Regions from separate parts of the Zestomonas ipomoeae genome, predicted to be linked through region 1. Evidence: predicted binding sites of a transcription regulator. Region 1 holds the regulator's gene; each other region holds the start of a gene.
What was found. Region 1 encodes sigma-54, which starts transcription at its own class of promoters, with help from an activator protein. Its sites were predicted from a motif close to ANTGGCATNNANNTTGCTNT; they were not measured.
Positions count from the first base shown of each region.

Region 1 (4,209 bases):
AATGGTTGTTTGAGCGCGCGGCCGAGACGTTCGGCCAGGTACACCGAGCGGTGGTGGCCGCCGGTGCAGCCAATGGCAATGGTCACATACGCACGGTTGCTGGCCGCGAAGCGTGGCAGCCACTTATGCAGGTAGGCTTGGATATCCTGGAACATCTCCTCTACGTCGGGCTGGGCCGCCAGATAATCGATGACCGGCTGATCCAGCCCCGAGAAATCACGCAGGTCGGGTTTCCAGTAGGGATTGGGTAGACAGCGGACATCGAATACCAGGTCGGCATCGATCGGCATGCCGCGCTTGAAGCCGAACGATTCGACCAGAAAGGCGGTGCCCGGTTCCGGCTTGTTCAGCAGGCGGACCTTGATGCTATCGCGCAGCTGATAGAGATTCAGATGGGTGGTGTCGATCTTCAGGTCGGCCAGGTCCGAAATCGGACCCAGCAGCTGCGCCTCATCCTGGATGGCTTCGGCCAGCGAGCGGTTCTCATCGGTCAGCGGATGGCGTCGGCGGGTTTCCGAGAAGCGCTTGAGCAGGGCTTCGTCATCGGCGTCCAGATAGAGTACGTCGCACTGGATATGGCGGGCGCGCACCTCGTCGAGCAACTCGGGAAAGCGCTGCAGGTGGCTGGGCAGGTTGCGCGCATCGATGGAAACGGCGACCTGGGGTTGCAATAGTTCGGTATGCAGCAGGGCCCGTTCGGCCAACTCCGGGAGCAGGCCGGCCGGCAGATTGTCGATGCAGTAAAAGCCGTTATCCTCCAGCACATCGAGGGCGGTGCTCTTGCCCGAGCCGGAGCGGCCGCTGACGATGATCAAGCGCATGTCGGACCCTTACGAGTTGTTCTGCACGTCCACTACCACCTGATACAGGTCTTCACTGCTCGGTGCCTGGCGCAGTCGCTCGCGCACCTCGCTGCGGTCGAGCATGCTGGCGATCTGGCGAAGCAGTTCCAGGTGCGCGTCGGTGGCGGCCTCCGGAACCAGCAGAACGAACAGCAGGTCCACCGGGGCGCCGTCGATGGCGTCGAAGTCCACCGGTCGATCCAGACGCAGCAACGCACTGATCGGTGCGGCACAGCCGGGTAGGCGGCAGTGGGGGATGGCGATGCCATTGCCGAAGCCGGTCGAGCCGAGTTTCTCGCGGGCGATCAGGCTCTCGAAGATGTCCTGCGCATCGAGGTCCGGTAGCTCGCGGGCAACCAAATTGGCGATCTGTTCGAGAACGCGCTTCTTGCTGCCGCCCGGCACGTTCACCAGGGAACGGCCGGGGGTCAGGATATTTTCAAGTCGGATCATAGGAAGGGGAGGTCAGCGGGCCATGGCGCCCTGCTGGCGGTCGAGCTGCTTTTCCTTGTGCTTGATCAGTTGTCGGTCGAGCTTGTCGGTGAGCAGGTCGATGGCCGCGTACATGTCCTCATGCTCGGCATTGGCGACGACCTCGGCGCCTGAAACGTGCAGGGTGGCTTCGATCTTCTGTCTGAGTTTTTCGACCGTCATGATCACCTGCACGTTGGTGATCCGGTCGAAGTGGCGCTCCAGTCGGCCGAGTTTCTCGTCGACATAGTCGCGCAGGGCGTCGGTCACATCCAGCTGATGTCCACTGATGTTGACTTGCATACCGCTTCTCCTTGTTGCCGTGTGTGTAGAGACAAGCTAACGGGCTTGCCACCGGAACACTTTGGCGTGGATCAAGTTCGCATCACATTAGTCGCTTGCGTTCGCTGGAAGGCGCTATACCGAGGGATTCACGGTATTTGGCGACTGTGCGACGGGCTACTTGAATGCCCTGTGCTTCCAGTAAACCAGCGATCTTGCTGTCGCTCAACGGCTTTTTCGGATTTTCCGCGGCGACCAGTTTTTTCAGGATGGCGCGGATCGCCGTGGACGAGCATTCGCCGCCCTCGGCGGTGCTGACGTGGCTCGAGAAGAAGTATTTCAACTCGTATATGCCGCGGGGAGTGTGCATGAATTTCTGTGTGGTAACGCGGGAAATGGTCGACTCGTGCATGCCCACGGCCTCGGCGATGTCGTGCAGTACGAGCGGCTTCATCGCTTCGTCCCCGTACTCCAGGAAGCCGCGTTGGTGCTCGACGATCTGCGTGGCGACCTTCATCAGGGTTTCGTTGCGGCTCTGCAGGCTCTTGATGAACCAGCGGGCCTCCTGCAGCTGATTGCGCATGAAGGTGTTGTCGGTACTGGAGTCGGCGCGTTTGACGAAGCCTGCGTAGTGCGGGTTGACCCGCAGGCGCGGCACCGCCTCCTGATTGAGTTCCACCAGCCAGCGCTCGTTGTGCTTGCGCACGATTACATCGGGTACTACGTATTCGGGTTCGCTGGCTTCGATCTGCGAGCCTGGCCGCGGGTTGAGGCTCTGGATCAGCTCGATCACCTGCCGCAGCTCGTCCTCCTTGAGCTTCATACGGCGCATCAACTGGCTGTAGTCGCGGCTGCCGAGCAGTTCGAGGAAGTCCCCCGCCAGGCGCTGGGCCTCGCTCAGCCAGGGGGTGCTGGCCGGCAGCTGGCGCAATTGCAGCAACAGGCACTCGCGCAGGTCGCGCGCGCCGATGCCGGCCGGCTCGAATTGCTGGATACGGTGCAGGACGGCTTCGACCTCGTCGAGTTCGATGTCGAGTTCCGGATCGAAGGCTTCGACGACCTCCTCGAGGGTTTCTTCGAGATAGCCCTGGTTATTGATGCAGTCGATCAGGGTGACGGCGATCAATCGGTCCTTGTCGGACATCGGCGCCACGTTCAGCTGCCAGAGCAGGTGGCTTTGCAGGCTTTCGCCGGCGGAGGTGCGAGTGGTGAAGTCCCACTCGTCGTCGTCACTGCTCGGTAGGCTGCTGGCGCTGGTCTGGTAGATGTCTTCCCAGGCGGTATCGACCGGCAGCTCGTTGGGAATGCGGTCATGCCATTCGCCATCCTCCAGGCTCTCCACGTCGCTGCTGGATTCCTGGAAGCTGGTTTCCTGGCTGCTGCTGTTGTCCTGGCCGTTCGGTGGGGTCTGTTCGGCGCTATCGGCCAGCGGGTCGGAGTTGTCGAAGTCGTCGCCTTCCTCCTGCCGCTCGAGCATCGGGTTGGATTCCAGGGCCTCCTGAATTTCCTGCTGCAAATCCAGGGTGGACAGTTGGAGGAGGCGGATGGCCTGTTGCAGCTGCGGGGTCATCGTCAGCTGCTGGCCCATTTTAAGGACTAGCGAAGGTTTCATACGCACCTTGTTTGCCGGCGCTCAGCGCCTTTCCACAACAGGGCGCCAGACAAGCGCCACCAGGAAGCAAATTATATGCCTGACCTCTCGGGGTTTGCCTACAACTTCGTGAGGAAAAGTTGCGCCATTACAGGCGGAACTCGTGACCCAGGTAGACTTCCTTGACCAACTGGTTGGCCAGGATGGTGTCGGCGTCGCCTTCGGCGATCAGTTGGCCGTCATTGACAATATAGGCGGTTTCGCAGATGTCCAAGGTTTCGCGCACGTTGTGATCGGTGATCAACACGCCGATGCCCTTGGCCTTGAGATGGTGGATGATCTGCTTGATGTCGCCCACCGAGATCGGGTCGACGCCCGCGAAGGGTTCGTCGAGCAGAATGAATTTCGGCTCGGTGGCCAGGGCGCGGGCGATTTCCGCACGGCGACGCTCGCCGCCGGAAAGGCTCATGCCGAGGTTGTCGCGGATGTGGCTGATGTGGAATTCCTGCAACAGGCTTTCCAGTGCCTGGCGACGGCCGGCGCGGTCCAGATCCTTGCGGGTTTCCAAGATGGCCATGATGTTGTCGGCCACGCTGAGCTTGCGAAAGATCGAGGCTTCCTGTGGCAGGTAACCGATCCCGGCACGGGCACGGCCATGCATTGGCAGGTGAGTGACGTCCTGCTGGTCGATCAGCACCCGACCTTGGTCGGCGCCGACCAGGCCGACGATCATGTAGAAGCAGGTGGTCTTGCCGGCGCCGTTGGGGCCGAGCAGGCCGACGATCTGGCCGCTGTCGATGGACAGGCTGACGTCGCGAACCACCTGGCGGCCTTTGTAGCTCTTGGCCAGGTGTTGGGCTTTGAGGGTCGCCATTACTGGGCTTGGCCTTCTTTTTTCTTCGGCTGGATGATCATATCGATGCGCGGGCGCGGCGTGGTCAGCGGCGTACCGGTGGCACGGCCGGCGTTGACGATCTGACGGCGGGTGTCATAGACGATCTTCTCGCCCTCGAAGGTGTTGCC
Region 1 is NZ_JBSKHQ010000007.1:110,992-115,200, reverse strand. It holds gene rapZ (RNase adapter RapZ) at 1-821, opposite strand, end outside; gene ptsN (PTS IIA-like nitrogen regulatory protein PtsN) at 831-1,295, opposite strand; gene hpf (ribosome hibernation-promoting factor, HPF/YfiA family) at 1,308-1,616, opposite strand; gene ACWKV7_RS10525 (RNA polymerase factor sigma-54) at 1,699-3,207, opposite strand; gene lptB (LPS export ABC transporter ATP-binding protein) at 3,335-4,060, opposite strand; gene lptA (lipopolysaccharide transport periplasmic protein LptA) at 4,060-4,209, opposite strand, start outside.

Region 2 (4,209 bases), on a different contig from region 1:
GCTACAACATCGCTACCCTGGTCGAGCTGCTGGACAGCGCCGAGCTGGCCGAAGTTGCCGCCGAACAGCTCAAACACACCCTGCTGATGTTCGACGCCTTCCATGACGTCGCCGAGAAAGCCAAGGCCGGCAATGCCAACGCCAAGGCCGTACTGCAGTCCTGGGCCGATGGCGAGTGGTTCACCAACCGCCCGGCCGTCCCGGAGAAGGTCACCCTGGCCGTTTTCAAGGTCACCGGCGAAACCAACACCGACGACCTGTCGCCGGCTCCGGATGCCTGGTCGCGCCCGGACATCCCGCTGCACGCCCTGGCCATGCTGAAAATGGCCCGCGATGGCATCAACCCCGACGTGCCTGGCTCGGTCGGCCCGCTGAAGCAGATGGAAGAACTGAAGGCCAAGGGCTTCCCGGTTGCCTACGTCGGTGACGTGGTCGGTACCGGCTCTTCCCGCAAGTCCGCCACCAACTCGGTGCTGTGGTTCTTCGGTGACGACATTCCCTTCGTTCCGAACAAGCGCGCTGGCGGTTTCTGCTTCGGCACCAAGATCGCCCCGATCTTCTACAACACCATGGAAGACGCCGGCGCCCTGCCGATCGAATTCGACTGCACCAACCTGGCCATGGGCGACGTGATCGACGTCTACCCGATCAAGGGTGAAGTGCGCCGTCACGGCAGCGACGAGCTGGTCACCACTTTCCAGCTGAAGACCGACGTGCTGCTCGACGAAGTTCGCGCAGGCGGCCGTATTCCGCTGATCGTCGGTCGCGGCCTGACCGACAAGGCGCGCGCCGAGCTCGGTCTGGGCGCCTCCGACCTGTTCAAGAAGCCGGAAGCACCGGCCGACAGCGGCAAGGGCTTCACCCTGGCGCAGAAGATGGTCGGCCGCGCTTGCGGTCTGCCGGAAGGCCAGGGCGTGCGTCCGGGCACCTACTGCGAGCCGAAGATGACCACCGTCGGCTCCCAGGACACCACCGGCCCGATGACCCGCGACGAGCTGAAAGACCTGGCTTGCCTGGGCTTCTCCGCCGACCTGGTGATGCAGTCCTTCTGCCACACCGCGGCCTATCCGAAGCCGATCGACGTCACCACCCACCACACCCTGCCGGATTTCATCCGCACCCGTGGCGGCGTGTCCCTGCGTCCGGGCGACGGCATCATCCACAGCTGGCTGAACCGCATGCTGCTGCCGGATACCGTCGGCACCGGTGGCGACTCGCACACCCGCTTCCCGATCGGGATTTCCTTCCCGGCCGGCTCCGGCCTGGTGGCCTTCGCCGCCGCCACCGGCGTGATGCCGCTGGACATGCCGGAATCCGTCCTGGTGCGCTTCAAGGGCAAGATGCAGCCCGGGATCACCCTGCGTGACCTGGTGCATGCCATCCCCTACTACGCCATCCAGGCCGGCCTGCTGACCGTCGAGAAGAAGGGCAAGAAGAACATCTTCTCCGGCCGCATCCTCGAGATCGAAGGCCTGAACGAGCTGACCGTCGAGCAAGCGTTCGAGCTGTCCGACGCCTCCGCCGAGCGTTCCGCTGCCGGTTGCGCGATCAAGCTGCCGGAAGCGGCCATCGCCGAGTACCTGAACTCCAACATCACCCTGCTGCGCTGGATGATCGGCGAAGGCTACGGCGACGCCCGCACCCTGGAGCGTCGCGCCCAGGCGATGGAAGCCTGGCTGGCCGATCCGAAGCTGCTGGAAGCGGACAAGGACGCCGAATACGCCGCGGTGATCGAGATCGACCTGGCCAACGTGAAAGAGCCGGTCCTCTGCGCGCCGAACGATCCGGACGATGCCCGTCTGCTGTCCACCGTGGCCGGCGAGAAGATCGACGAGGTGTTCATTGGCTCCTGCATGACCAACATCGGCCACTTCCGCGCTGCCGGCAAGTTGCTGGATAAGGTCAAGGGCGGCATTCCGACCCGCCTGTGGCTGGCTCCGCCGACCAAGATGGACGCCCACCAGCTGACCGAGGAAGGCTACTACGGCATCTACGGCAAGGCCGGTGCGCGCATGGAAATGCCCGGCTGCTCGCTGTGCATGGGTAACCAGGCACGCGTCCAGACCGGTTCCACCGTGGTTTCCACCTCCACCCGTAACTTCCCGAACCGCCTGGGCGACGCGACCAACGTGTACCTGGCCTCCGCCGAACTGGCAGCGGTCGCCTCGATCATCGGCAAGCTGCCGACCGTCGAGGAGTACATGCAGTACGCGAAGGACATCGACAGCATGGCTGCCGACGTCTACCGCTACCTGAGCTTCGATCAGATCGCCGAGTACAAGGAAGCCGCTGCGAACGCCCAGATCCCGGTCGTTCAAGCCTAAGCCTTAGCCGGCAACGAATGAGCCCCGCCCCGTGCGGGGCTTTTTCTTTTCGCCTCGCGAGGAAACGCGATCTGCACGCAGGGGCGAATTCATTCGCCCTAGAGATCGCCATCGGACGATGGCATATCGCTTGCTAGCTCCATTGCAAAAGAACCGTCTCCAACGGCGGAGTCGGTTCACAGGCAATGGCGCCGCTTACAGCTCCTGCATCGGGCAGCAGTTGGAGCGGCGCCTTTTTGTTCAACGGTGGAACAAAAGCAAATGACCGACAACCAAGCAACTTCGCGCAAAGATGCCCTGGCCTGGGTCGCTGGCAGCGATGCCCCGGAAAAGAACGCCATCAACCTGGGCTTCATGGCCCTGACCGACTCTGCCTCACTGATCGTCGCCGCCACCCAGGGCTTCGCCCAGCCCTACGGCTTGACGCTGAACCTCAAGCGCCAGGCATCCTGGGCGACGCTGCGCGACAAGCTCATCAGCGGCGAACTGGACGCCGCGCAGGGCCTCTACGGCCTGCTCTACGCCGTGCACCTGGGAATCGGCGGCACGCCGCCGGTGGACATGGCGGTGCTCATGGGCCTGTCCCAGAACGGCCAGAGCATCAACCTCTCGCAACCGCTGAAGGATGCCGGCGTGACCAGTGGCGAAGCGCTATCCCGCTACGCGCACCAAAGTGATGCAAAGCTGACCCTGGCGCAGACTTTCCCCACCGGCACCCATGCCTTGTGGCTCTACTACTGGCTGGCCAGCCAGGGCATTCACCCGTTGGACGACGTCAATACCGTGGTGGTGCCGCCCTCGCAGATGGTCGCCCACATCCAGGCCGGCCGCATCGACGGCTTCTGTGCCGGCGAGCCCTGGGGCGCCCAGGCGATCGAAGAGCGCATGGGCTTCACCCTGGCCACCAGCCAGTCGATCTGGCCCGACCATCCGGAAAAGGTGCTCGGCTGCACCCGCGAATTCGTCGAAACCTACCCGAATACTGCCCGCGCCCTGGTGATGGCCGTGCTGGAAGCCAGCCGCTTCATCGATGCGAGCGAAGAGAACAAGCGCAGCACCGCGCAGTTGCTCAGCAGCAGCGAGTACGTGGACGCCCCGCTGGCGGCGATCCAGCCGCGCTTTCTCGGCCAATACGAGGACGGCATCGGGCACGCCTGGCTGGACCGGCATGCCCTGCGGTTCTTCGGCGACGGCGAGGTGAACATGCCCTACCTGTCCGATGGCCTCTGGTTCATGACCCAGTTCCGCCGCTGGGGCCTGCTGCGCGACGACCCGGACTACCAAGGCGTGGCCGCCCAGGTCCAGCAACTGGCCCTTTACCGCGATGCCGCCAGCGCCCTGGGCATCCCGGTACCCGCCACGCCCATGCGCCGTTCCATACTGCTCGACGGTAAGCTATGGGACGGCTGCGATCCCGCCGGCTACGCGCGCAGTTTCGCCCTGCACGCGCTGGCCAACGACAAACAGACGCTTGCCCTCTAACTCAACGGGACAACCGCCACTATGCTGCGCATCCTCCTGATCAACGACACCGCCAAGAAAGTCGGTCGCCTCAAGGCCGTGCTGATCGAAGCCGGTTTCGACGTGATCGACGAGTCCGGGCTGACCATCGACCTGCCCGAGCGGGTCGAGGCCGTGCGCCCCGACGTAATCCTGATCGACACCGAGTCACCGGGCCGCGACGTGATGGAACAGGTGTGCCTGGTCACCCGCGACCAGCCCCGCCCCATCGTCATGTTCACCGACGAAGACGACCCCGACGTGATGCGCCAGGCGATCAAGTCCGGCGTCAGCGCCTACATCGTCGAGGGCATGCAAGCCAGTCGCCTCAAGCCAATCCTCGAGGTCGCAATGGCCCGCTTCGAAAACGACCAGGCATTGCGCG
Region 2 is NZ_JBSKHQ010000013.1:10,837-15,045, forward strand. It holds gene acnB (bifunctional aconitate hydratase 2/2-methylisocitrate dehydratase) at 1-2,324, shown strand, start outside; gene ACWKV7_RS14775 (CmpA/NrtA family ABC transporter substrate-binding protein) at 2,586-3,806, shown strand; gene ACWKV7_RS14780 (ANTAR domain-containing response regulator) at 3,828-4,209, shown strand, end outside.
Region 2: the regulator sigma-54 is predicted to act here: its motif matches at 2,442-2,461, upstream of ACWKV7_RS14775 (CmpA/NrtA family ABC transporter substrate-binding protein).

Region 3 (4,209 bases), on a different contig from region 1:
CCATGACTTCTTCGCTCGTCTTGACCTTGACGAAGAACTCGCCGGCTTCGGTCTTGATGCCGCCGTTACCGCCGATGTAGAGCTCCCAGCCGGAATCCACGCCGATGATGCCGACGTCCTTGATGCCGGATTCGGCGCAGTTGCGCGGACAGCCGGAGACGGCCAGCTTGACCTTGTGCGGCGACCACATGTTGAACAGCGCGTGCTCCAGGTCGATGCCCATCTGCGTGCTGTTCTGCGTGCCGAAGCGGCAGAATTCGCTGCCGACGCAGGTCTTCACCGTGCGGATGGACTTGCCGTAGGCGTGGCCGGAGGGCATGTCGAGGTCTCTCCACACGCCGGGCAGGTCTTCCTTCTTGATGCCCAGCAGGTCGATGCGCTGGCCGCCCGTGACCTTGACCATCGGCACCTGGTACTTGTCCGCCACGTCGGCAATGCGGCGCAGTTCGGAGGCGTTGGTCACGCCGCCCCACATGCGCGGTACCACCGAGTAGGTACCATCCTTCTGGATGTTGGCGTGGGCGCGCTCGTTGATGAAGCGCGACTGCGGGTCGTCCTTGGCCTCGCCCGGCCAGGTGGAGATCAGGTAGTAGTTCAGCGCCGGGCGGCAGGTGGCGCAGCCGTTGGGCGTGGTCCACTCCATGAAGGCCATGGCATCGGCGATGCTGGTTAGGTGGTGATCGCGGATCGCCTTGCGCACCTGGCCGTGGTTCAGTTCGGTGCAGCCGCACACGGCTTTTTCGCTCTTCGGTTTGACATCGGCAGCGCCGCCGACGGTGTTGATCAGGATTTGCTCCACCAGGCCGGTGCAGGAGCCGCAGGAGCTGGCGGCCTTGGTGTGTTTCTTCACCTCGTCGACGGAGAACAGGCCGTGCTCCTGGATGGCCTTGACGATAGTGCCCTTGCACACGCCGTTGCAGCCGCAGACTTCCATGTCGTCGGGCATCGACATGGCTTTGCTCTGGCCTTGGTGGCCGGTGTCGCCGATGGCGTTCTCGCCGAACATCAGGTGGTCGCGGATCTCGCTGACGTTGTGGTTCTCGCGGATCTGCCGGAAGTACCAGCCGCCGTCGGCGGTGTCGCCGTAGAGGCAAGCGCCGACCAGGACGTCGTCCTTGATCACCAGCTTCTTGTAGACGCCGCCGATGGGGTCGGAGAGGGTGATGGTCTCGGTGCCTTCGCCGCCCATGAAGTCGCCGGCGGAGAACAGGTCGATGCCGGTCACCTTGAGCTTGGTGGAGGTCACCGAACCCTGGTAGCGGGCAAAGCCGAGCATGGCCAGGTGGTTGGCGCAGACCTTGGCCTGTTCGAACAGCGGCGCCACCAGGCCGTAGGCGATGCCGCGGTGGTTGGCGCATTCGCCCACCGAGTAGACGCGCGGGTCATAGGTTTGCAGGGTGTCGTTGACCAGGATGCCGCGGTTGCAGGGGATGCCGGCCTTTTCCGCCAGTTCGCTGTTGGGGCGGATGCCCGCGGCCATCACCACCAGATCAGCCGGGATCACTTCATCGTCGGAGAAGCGCACGGCCTTGACCCGGCCCTCTTCGTTGCCGATCAGCTCGGCGGTCTGCTTGGCCAGCTTGAATTTCAGGCCACGGGCTTCGAGTGCGGTTTGCAGCAGCTTGCCGGCGGTGGGGTCGAGCTGGCGCTCCATCAGCCAGTCGCTGATGTGCACCACGGTTACGTCCATGCCGCGCAGCTTGAGGCCGTTGGCTGCTTCCAGGCCGAGCAGGCCGCCGCCGATGACCACGGCATGGCTGTGGGTCTGGGCGGTGTCCATCATCGCCTGGGTGTCGGCGATATCGCGGTAGCCGATCACGCCCTGCAGCTTGTTGCCGGGAATCGGCAGGATGAACGGGTTGGAGCCGGTGGCGATGAGCAGGCGATCGTATTCGGCCTCGCTGCCGTCTTCGGCAATCACCCGGCGCTTGACTCGGTCGATTTCCACGACCTTGCGATTGAGCATCAGGCGAATGTTGTTTTCCGCGTACCAGTTGAGGTCGTTGAGCACGATCTCTTCGAAGGTCTGCTCGCCGGCCAGCACCGGCGAGAGCAGGATGCGGTTGTAGTTGGGATGTGGCTCGGCGCCGAACACGGTGATGTCGTAGAGATCCGGCGTGAGCTTGAGCAGCTCCTCCAGCGTGCGCACGCCGGCCATGCCGTTGCCGATCATCACTAGTTTGAGTTTGTTCATCAGGTGTCTCCGCGAACCGGGCCTGCCGCGCAGGGATGTTCATGAAATTCAAGGCAACAAAAAAGGCGCCCCGCTAGTGCTAGCGAGGACGCCTTTGTCCGTTCCCGTTATCAGCCTTGGGCCTGTCGGGGAGCGCCGCCGTTCACCTTTGAAGGCCGCGCTCGATGTGCCTATCCCTAAGCAGGGGGCGTGCCAACTGGCTGAAAGCCACGGTTGGCGTGGCATGGCGCCCGTATGCTCAGGCCGGATGGCGGTCCGAGTGCACCATGCTGCAGCACGGTGCACGCTTGCTGTGCGAGCCGGGCCGGTGCGCTCGGCGCCAGCGGCTCGGCCACGGGCCGTGCGGCTGGTCGCCGCCGAGGTGTGGTGGAGGGCGCCTCCTGGCCTGGACGGCTACAGGATCGCGCCGTGCCGAGTCAGTGGCGGTACAGCCAGGCGATGAGCATCACCAGATGCAGTAGCAAGGAGGCGCAGGCCAGGCCGCGCCAGAACTTCAGCGGCTCGCGTTCCAGCAGGGGGCGAGGGCGCTGGCTCAGCGCCTGGCGTTCGCCCTGTTCGAGATTGAGCAGCCACTCCTCGGCGGTTTCGAAGCGCTGCGTCGGGTCGGCGGCGATGGCGCGGCTCAGGCTCTCGTCGATCCAGGCGGGCAGATCCGGTCGATAGCGGCTGGCTGGTATCGGTGCACCGAAGCGCGGATGCTGGAACGGCTCCACTTCGCCGTACGGATAGTGCCCGGTAAGCAAGTGGTAGAGCGTGACGCCGGCGGCGTAGAGGTCCTGCTGGGCACTCGGCGCGGCGCCGGCGAAGGCCTCCGGGGCGATATAGCTGGGCGTGCCGGGCAGTGCATGAGCCTCGTCCTTGGACAGGCCCGGGCAATAGGCGAGGCCGAAGTCCAATACCCGCAGCTCGCCGTCGTCGCCCCAGAGCAGGTTATCCGGCTTGATGTCGCGGTGCAGGATATTGCGCCGGTGCAGCATGCCGAGGGCGCGCAGCAGTTGTGGCGCCAGGTCGAGCCATTCCGGAAGACCCAGCGGGCCGGTCAGGCGCAGGTGCTCGGCGAGGGTCTCGCCTGGGTACTCACGCTGTACGTAGTACAGGTGCTGGCGCTGCGGCAGCGGATGCAGCTCGGGAAAATAGCGACCGGCGACGCGGCGCAGGAACCACTCTTCCTGCAGCAGTGCGGGGCCGGCGTTGGCCTCGTCGTGGCGGCTGGCCGGCAGGGTTTTCAGCAACCAGCGCCGTGCCTGGGCGTCGCGCACCCGGTAGAGCAGCGATTGCCGCGATTCGCCAAGCAGGCGCTCCACCTGCCAGCCTTCGAAGCCCTGGCCGTCGCGCAGGCGCGGCGGCAGCGGCCAATGATGCAACTGGGCGAGGGTGTCGGCGAGGGCGCTTTCCGGCAAGTGATCGATGCGCACCAGCAATGCGCTGGCGTTGTCCTGGCTACCGGCCAGGTGCGCGGCGCTCACCAGGGCCTGGGCGATGGCGGATGGGTCGCTTTCATCCTGCAGGATGCGGCGGATGCCGTGATCGCCAAGCTGGGCCCAGACGCCGTCGCTGACGATCAGAAAGCTCTCGCCCTCGCGCAGCTCGCCGTCCAGATAGTCCACCAGCAGATGCTGGTCGAGGCCGAGGGCACGCTTGAGCACATGCTGCATGCCCGGCTGCTCCCAGACGTGATCCTCGCTGAGGCGCTCCAGCTGGCCGGCGTGCCAGCGGTAGGCGCGGCAGTCGCCGACATGGGCGAGGGTGAAGCGACGGCCGCGCAGGACCAGCGTGGTCAGGGTGGTGAGCAGCGGCTGGCCGCCGCCGTTGGCTTGCAGCCAGCGGTTGTGGGCCGATAGCAGGCGGTCGAGGGAGTGCGCCACCGCCCAGGTCTCCGGCGTGGCGTAGTAGTCCAGCGCCAGGGCTTGCAGCGTGGCGCGGGCCGCCAGGCCGCCGTCCGCGCACTGGCTGACACCGTCGGCGACGGCGAACAGGTACCCCTTGCTCGCCGCCAGGGCGGGCGCCGGCGTCAC
Region 3 is NZ_JBSKHQ010000013.1:126,997-131,205, reverse strand. It holds gene nirB (nitrite reductase large subunit NirB) at 1-2,194, opposite strand, end outside; gene ACWKV7_RS15370 (bifunctional protein-serine/threonine kinase/phosphatase) at 2,611-4,209, opposite strand, start outside.
Region 3: the regulator sigma-54 is predicted to act here: its motif matches at 2,372-2,391, upstream of nirB (nitrite reductase large subunit NirB).

Region 4 (4,209 bases), on a different contig from region 1:
GTCGATTTCGCGTTCATACAAGTTCAAAAAGCAAGGCCCGTGCCGCCTGCTAATCTAAGCTAAGCGTCGGGGTACTTGATCGATAGGAGTCTGGCATGGCCGGTGTATTGGATTCGGTTAACCAGCGTACGCAACTGGTTGGGCAGAACCGCCTGGAGTTGTTGCTGTTCCGTCTCGACGGCAGTCAGCTGTACGGGATCAACGTGTTCAAGGTGAAGGAGGTGCTGCAATGCCCCAAGCTCACCATCATGCCCAAGTCCAGCCCGGTGGTGCGCGGTGTCGCCAACATACGCGGGGGCACCATCCCGATCCTCGACCTGTCGATGGCGACCGGGCGCAAGGGGTTGGATGATCTGAAAAACAGCTTCGTCATCATCACCGAGTACAACACCAAGGTGCAGGGTTTCCTGGTGCGTTCGGTGGAGCGCATCGTCAACATGAACTGGGAGGAGATCCATCCGCCACCCAAGGGCACCGGTCGCGATCACTACCTGACGGCGGTGACGCGGGTCGACAAGCAGTTGGTGGAAATCATCGACGTGGAGAAGATCCTTGCCGAAGTGGCGCCGATGTCGGAGCACATTTCCGAGGGAGTCATCGATGTCGAGACGCAGGCCCGGGCAGTCTCCAAGCATGTGTTGATCTGCGACGACTCCTCGGTGGCGCGCAAGCAGGTGGCGCGTTGTCTGCAGAGCGTCGGTGTGGAGGTGACGGCCCTGAACGACGGGCGCGAGGCACTGGACTATCTGCACAAGATGCTCAGCGAGGGCAGGAACCCGGAGCAGGAACTGCTCATGCTGATTTCCGACATCGAGATGCCGGAAATGGACGGCTACACCCTCACCGCGGAGATTCGTGCCGATCCGCGCATGCAGAAGATGCATATCCTCCTGCATACTTCGCTATCCGGTGTGTTCAACCAGGCGATGGTCAAGAAGGTCGGGGCCAACGATTTCCTCGCCAAGTTTCGTCCCGACGAGCTGGCGGCGCGGGTGGCTGAACGCATCAAAGCAGTGGACGGGGGCTGAGGGCTCGGCCCTCGGCAATTCATATGAGCGGCGAGGCGTTGCTAGTGTCTTCGGGAAATGTGGATTTTGAGCAGTTCCGGATCTTTCTGGAAAAGGCCTGCGGTATTCTGCTTGGCAGCAACAAGCAGTACCTGGTGTCCAGCCGACTCAACAAGCTGATGGAGCAGCAGGGCATCAAGACCCTTGGCGAGCTGGTGCAGCGCATGCAGGGTCAGCCGCGCAGCGGCTTGCGCGAGCAGGTGGTGGACGCCATGACCACCAACGAGACCCTGTGGTTTCGCGATACTTATCCGTTCGAGGTGCTGAAGAACCGGGTGCTGCCGGAGATGATCAAGGCCAGCCCCGGACAGCGTCTGCGCATCTGGTCGGCGGCCTGTTCGTCCGGCCAGGAGCCGTATTCGCTGTCGATGACCATCGACGAGTTCGAGCGCAGCAACCTGGGGCAGCTCAAGTCCGGTGTGCAGATCGTGGCCACTGACCTGTCCAGCTCCATGCTCACGGCCTGCAAGGGCGGTGAGTACGACAGTCTGGCGATGGGGCGCGGCCTGTCCCAGGAGCGCTTGCAGCGCTACTTCGACCCCAAGGGCCCGGGACGCTGGGCAGTCAAGGCGCCGATCAAGAGTCGGGTGGAGTTCCGAGCGCTGAACCTGCTCGACAGCTATGCCAGCCTCGGCAAGTTCGACATCGTGTTCTGCCGCAACGTGCTGATCTATTTTTCCGCCGAGGTGAAGAAGGACATCCTCACCCGCATCCACGCCACGCTGAAGCCCGGGGGATACCTGTTCCTGGGGGCCTCCGAGGCGCTGAACGGGTTGCCGGACAAGTACCAGATGGTGCAATGCAGCCCGGGGATCATCTACAAGGTGAAATGATCGCCGCGACGCTCGATGGGGAGGCCACATGGCCTCCCTTTTTGTTTCCGTGATGGATCGGCGGCGAGCGCTCGCACGCCGAGGGCATGGCTTGGCGGCAACCTGGGGTCCAGGTTTGCCGCTTCTGTGTCCACTGGCGGAAAAGCCTTGCCGCTTTCGCCTGCCTTGGGCAGGCTTAATTCATTAAGTGTCTGAAAATAAAGAATAAATTAAATTGGCACGGCGCTTGCTGAATGTCTGGCACGCAACACCAGACAAGGTCCCCGACCATGAGCATCAGTTTCGAAAGCGCGCTTGGCATCCACGAAAAAGCACTTGGCTTCCGCGCCCAGCGCGCCGAGGTGCTGGCCAACAACATCGCCAACGCCGACACGCCCAACTACAAGGCCCGCGACCTGGACTTCGCCTCGGTGCTTGCCGAGCAGAACGCCCGGGCGCAGCGCGGCACTATGCAGCTGAGCCGGACCAGCGACCGGCACATCGCCGCGCAGGGCCTGGAGCTGGCAGACGCCGGGCTGCGCTTTCGTTCGCCGAACCATGCATCGATCGACCAGAACACCGTCGACCTGCAGGTGGAACAGGCCAACTACGCCGAGAACACCGTGCAGTACCAGGCCAGCTTCACCTTTCTCAACAGCAAGTTCAAAGGGCTGATCGGCGCCCTGCGCGGCGAATAACGGAGAGCACTGCCATGTCCCTAGCCAACGTCTTCAATATCGCCGGTTCTGGCATGAGTGCCCAGAGCACCCGTCTGAACACCATCTCCAGCAATATCGCCAACGCCGACACGGTGTCGTCGAGCGTCGACCAGACCTACCGTGCCCGTCACCCGGTATTCGCCACTCTGTTCCAGCAAGCGCAGGACGGCGATCGCGGCTCGCTGTTCGCCGAGCAGGACAACGCAGGGCGCGGTGTGCAGGTGCTCGGCGTGGTCGAGGACCAGAGCAACCTGGTCCAGCGTTACGAGCCGAACCATCCGGCCGCTGACGAGAACGGCTACGTGTATTACCCCAACGTCAACGTAGTCGAGGAAATGGCGGACATGATCTCCGCCAGCCGTGCCTTCCAGACCAACGTCGAAATGATGAACACCGCCAAGCAGATGTTGCAGCGCGTGCTGACCCTGGGTCAGTAAGCCACTAACGAGGGATCAGCATGAACATCAGTAGCAACATCGAAACGGGCAAATCGGTTCTCGACCAGTACCAGCTCAGCAACGAGCGCAAGACCAGCAAGGACCTCGGCAAGAACGAATTTCTCCAGTTGCTGGTCACGCAGTTGAACAACCAGGACCCGCTGTCGCCGCAGGAGAACGGCGAGTTCATCGCCCAGCTGGCGCAGTTCAGCACCGTCGAAGGGGTGGAGAAGCTGAACAGCAGCATGGAGTCGATTCTCTCCGGCTACCAGTCGTCCCAGGCGCTGCAGGCGTCCTCGCTGGTCGGCCGCAAGGTTATCGTGCCAACCGATCGCGCGGTGGTGGATACCAGTTCCACCTTCCGCGCCAGCCTGGCCCTGCCGGCGACCAGCAGCAACGTCTACGTCAACGTCTACGACAACGCCGGGGCCGCGGTCAGCCGGGTCAACCTGGGGCAGCAGAGCGCCGGCAATGTCAGCTTCATGTGGGACGGCAAAGATGCCAGCGGCAATCTCTTGCCGCCCGGCACCTACCGCTTCGAGGCGCAGGCCAGTTATGGACAGGAAACCAAGGGGCTCAGGACGATGCTGCCGGCCAACGTCGACAGCGTCACGCTCGGGCAGAACGGCGGTGAGCTGATGCTCAACCTCGCCGGCCTCGGCAGCATCCCCTTGTCCCAAGTCCAGGTCATCGGTCAGTAACCACAGGCTTAGTCGCCGGCGCTACCGGCAGAGGAGTACACCATGTCGTTCAATATCGGTCTCAGCGGTCTGCGGGCGGCCTCCAAGGACCTCAACGTCACTGGCAACAACATCGCCAACGCCGGTACCGCGGGCTTCAAGCAGTCGCGGGCGGAGTTTGCCGATGTCTACGCCTCCTCGGTGTTGGGAACCGGCTCGAACCCCCAGGGCAGCGGCGTGCTGCTGGCGAACGTGTCGCAACTGTTCAACCAGGGCAACATCAACTACACCCAGAATGCCCTGGACCTGGCGATCAACGGCAACGGCTTCTTCGTCACCAGCAACAATGGTGAAGTGAGCTACACCCGTGCCGGTTATTTCGGTACCGACCGCGATGGCTACCTGGTCAATAACTTTGGCTACCGGCTGCAAGGCTATGCGGTGGACGCCAACAACAACCTGCAGAATGGTGTGGTCAGCGACCTGTTGATCCA
Region 4 is NZ_JBSKHQ010000001.1:411,359-415,567, reverse strand. It holds gene flgA (flagellar basal body P-ring formation chaperone FlgA) at 1-17, opposite strand, end outside; gene ACWKV7_RS01805 (chemotaxis protein CheV) at 96-1,028, shown strand; gene cheR (protein-glutamate O-methyltransferase CheR) at 1,073-1,900, shown strand; gene flgB (flagellar basal body rod protein FlgB) at 2,170-2,577, shown strand; gene flgC (flagellar basal body rod protein FlgC) at 2,592-3,035, shown strand; gene flgD (flagellar hook assembly protein FlgD) at 3,056-3,736, shown strand; gene ACWKV7_RS01780 (flagellar hook protein FlgE) at 3,779-4,209, shown strand, end outside.
Region 4: the regulator sigma-54 is predicted to act here: its motif matches at 2,114-2,133, upstream of flgB (flagellar basal body rod protein FlgB).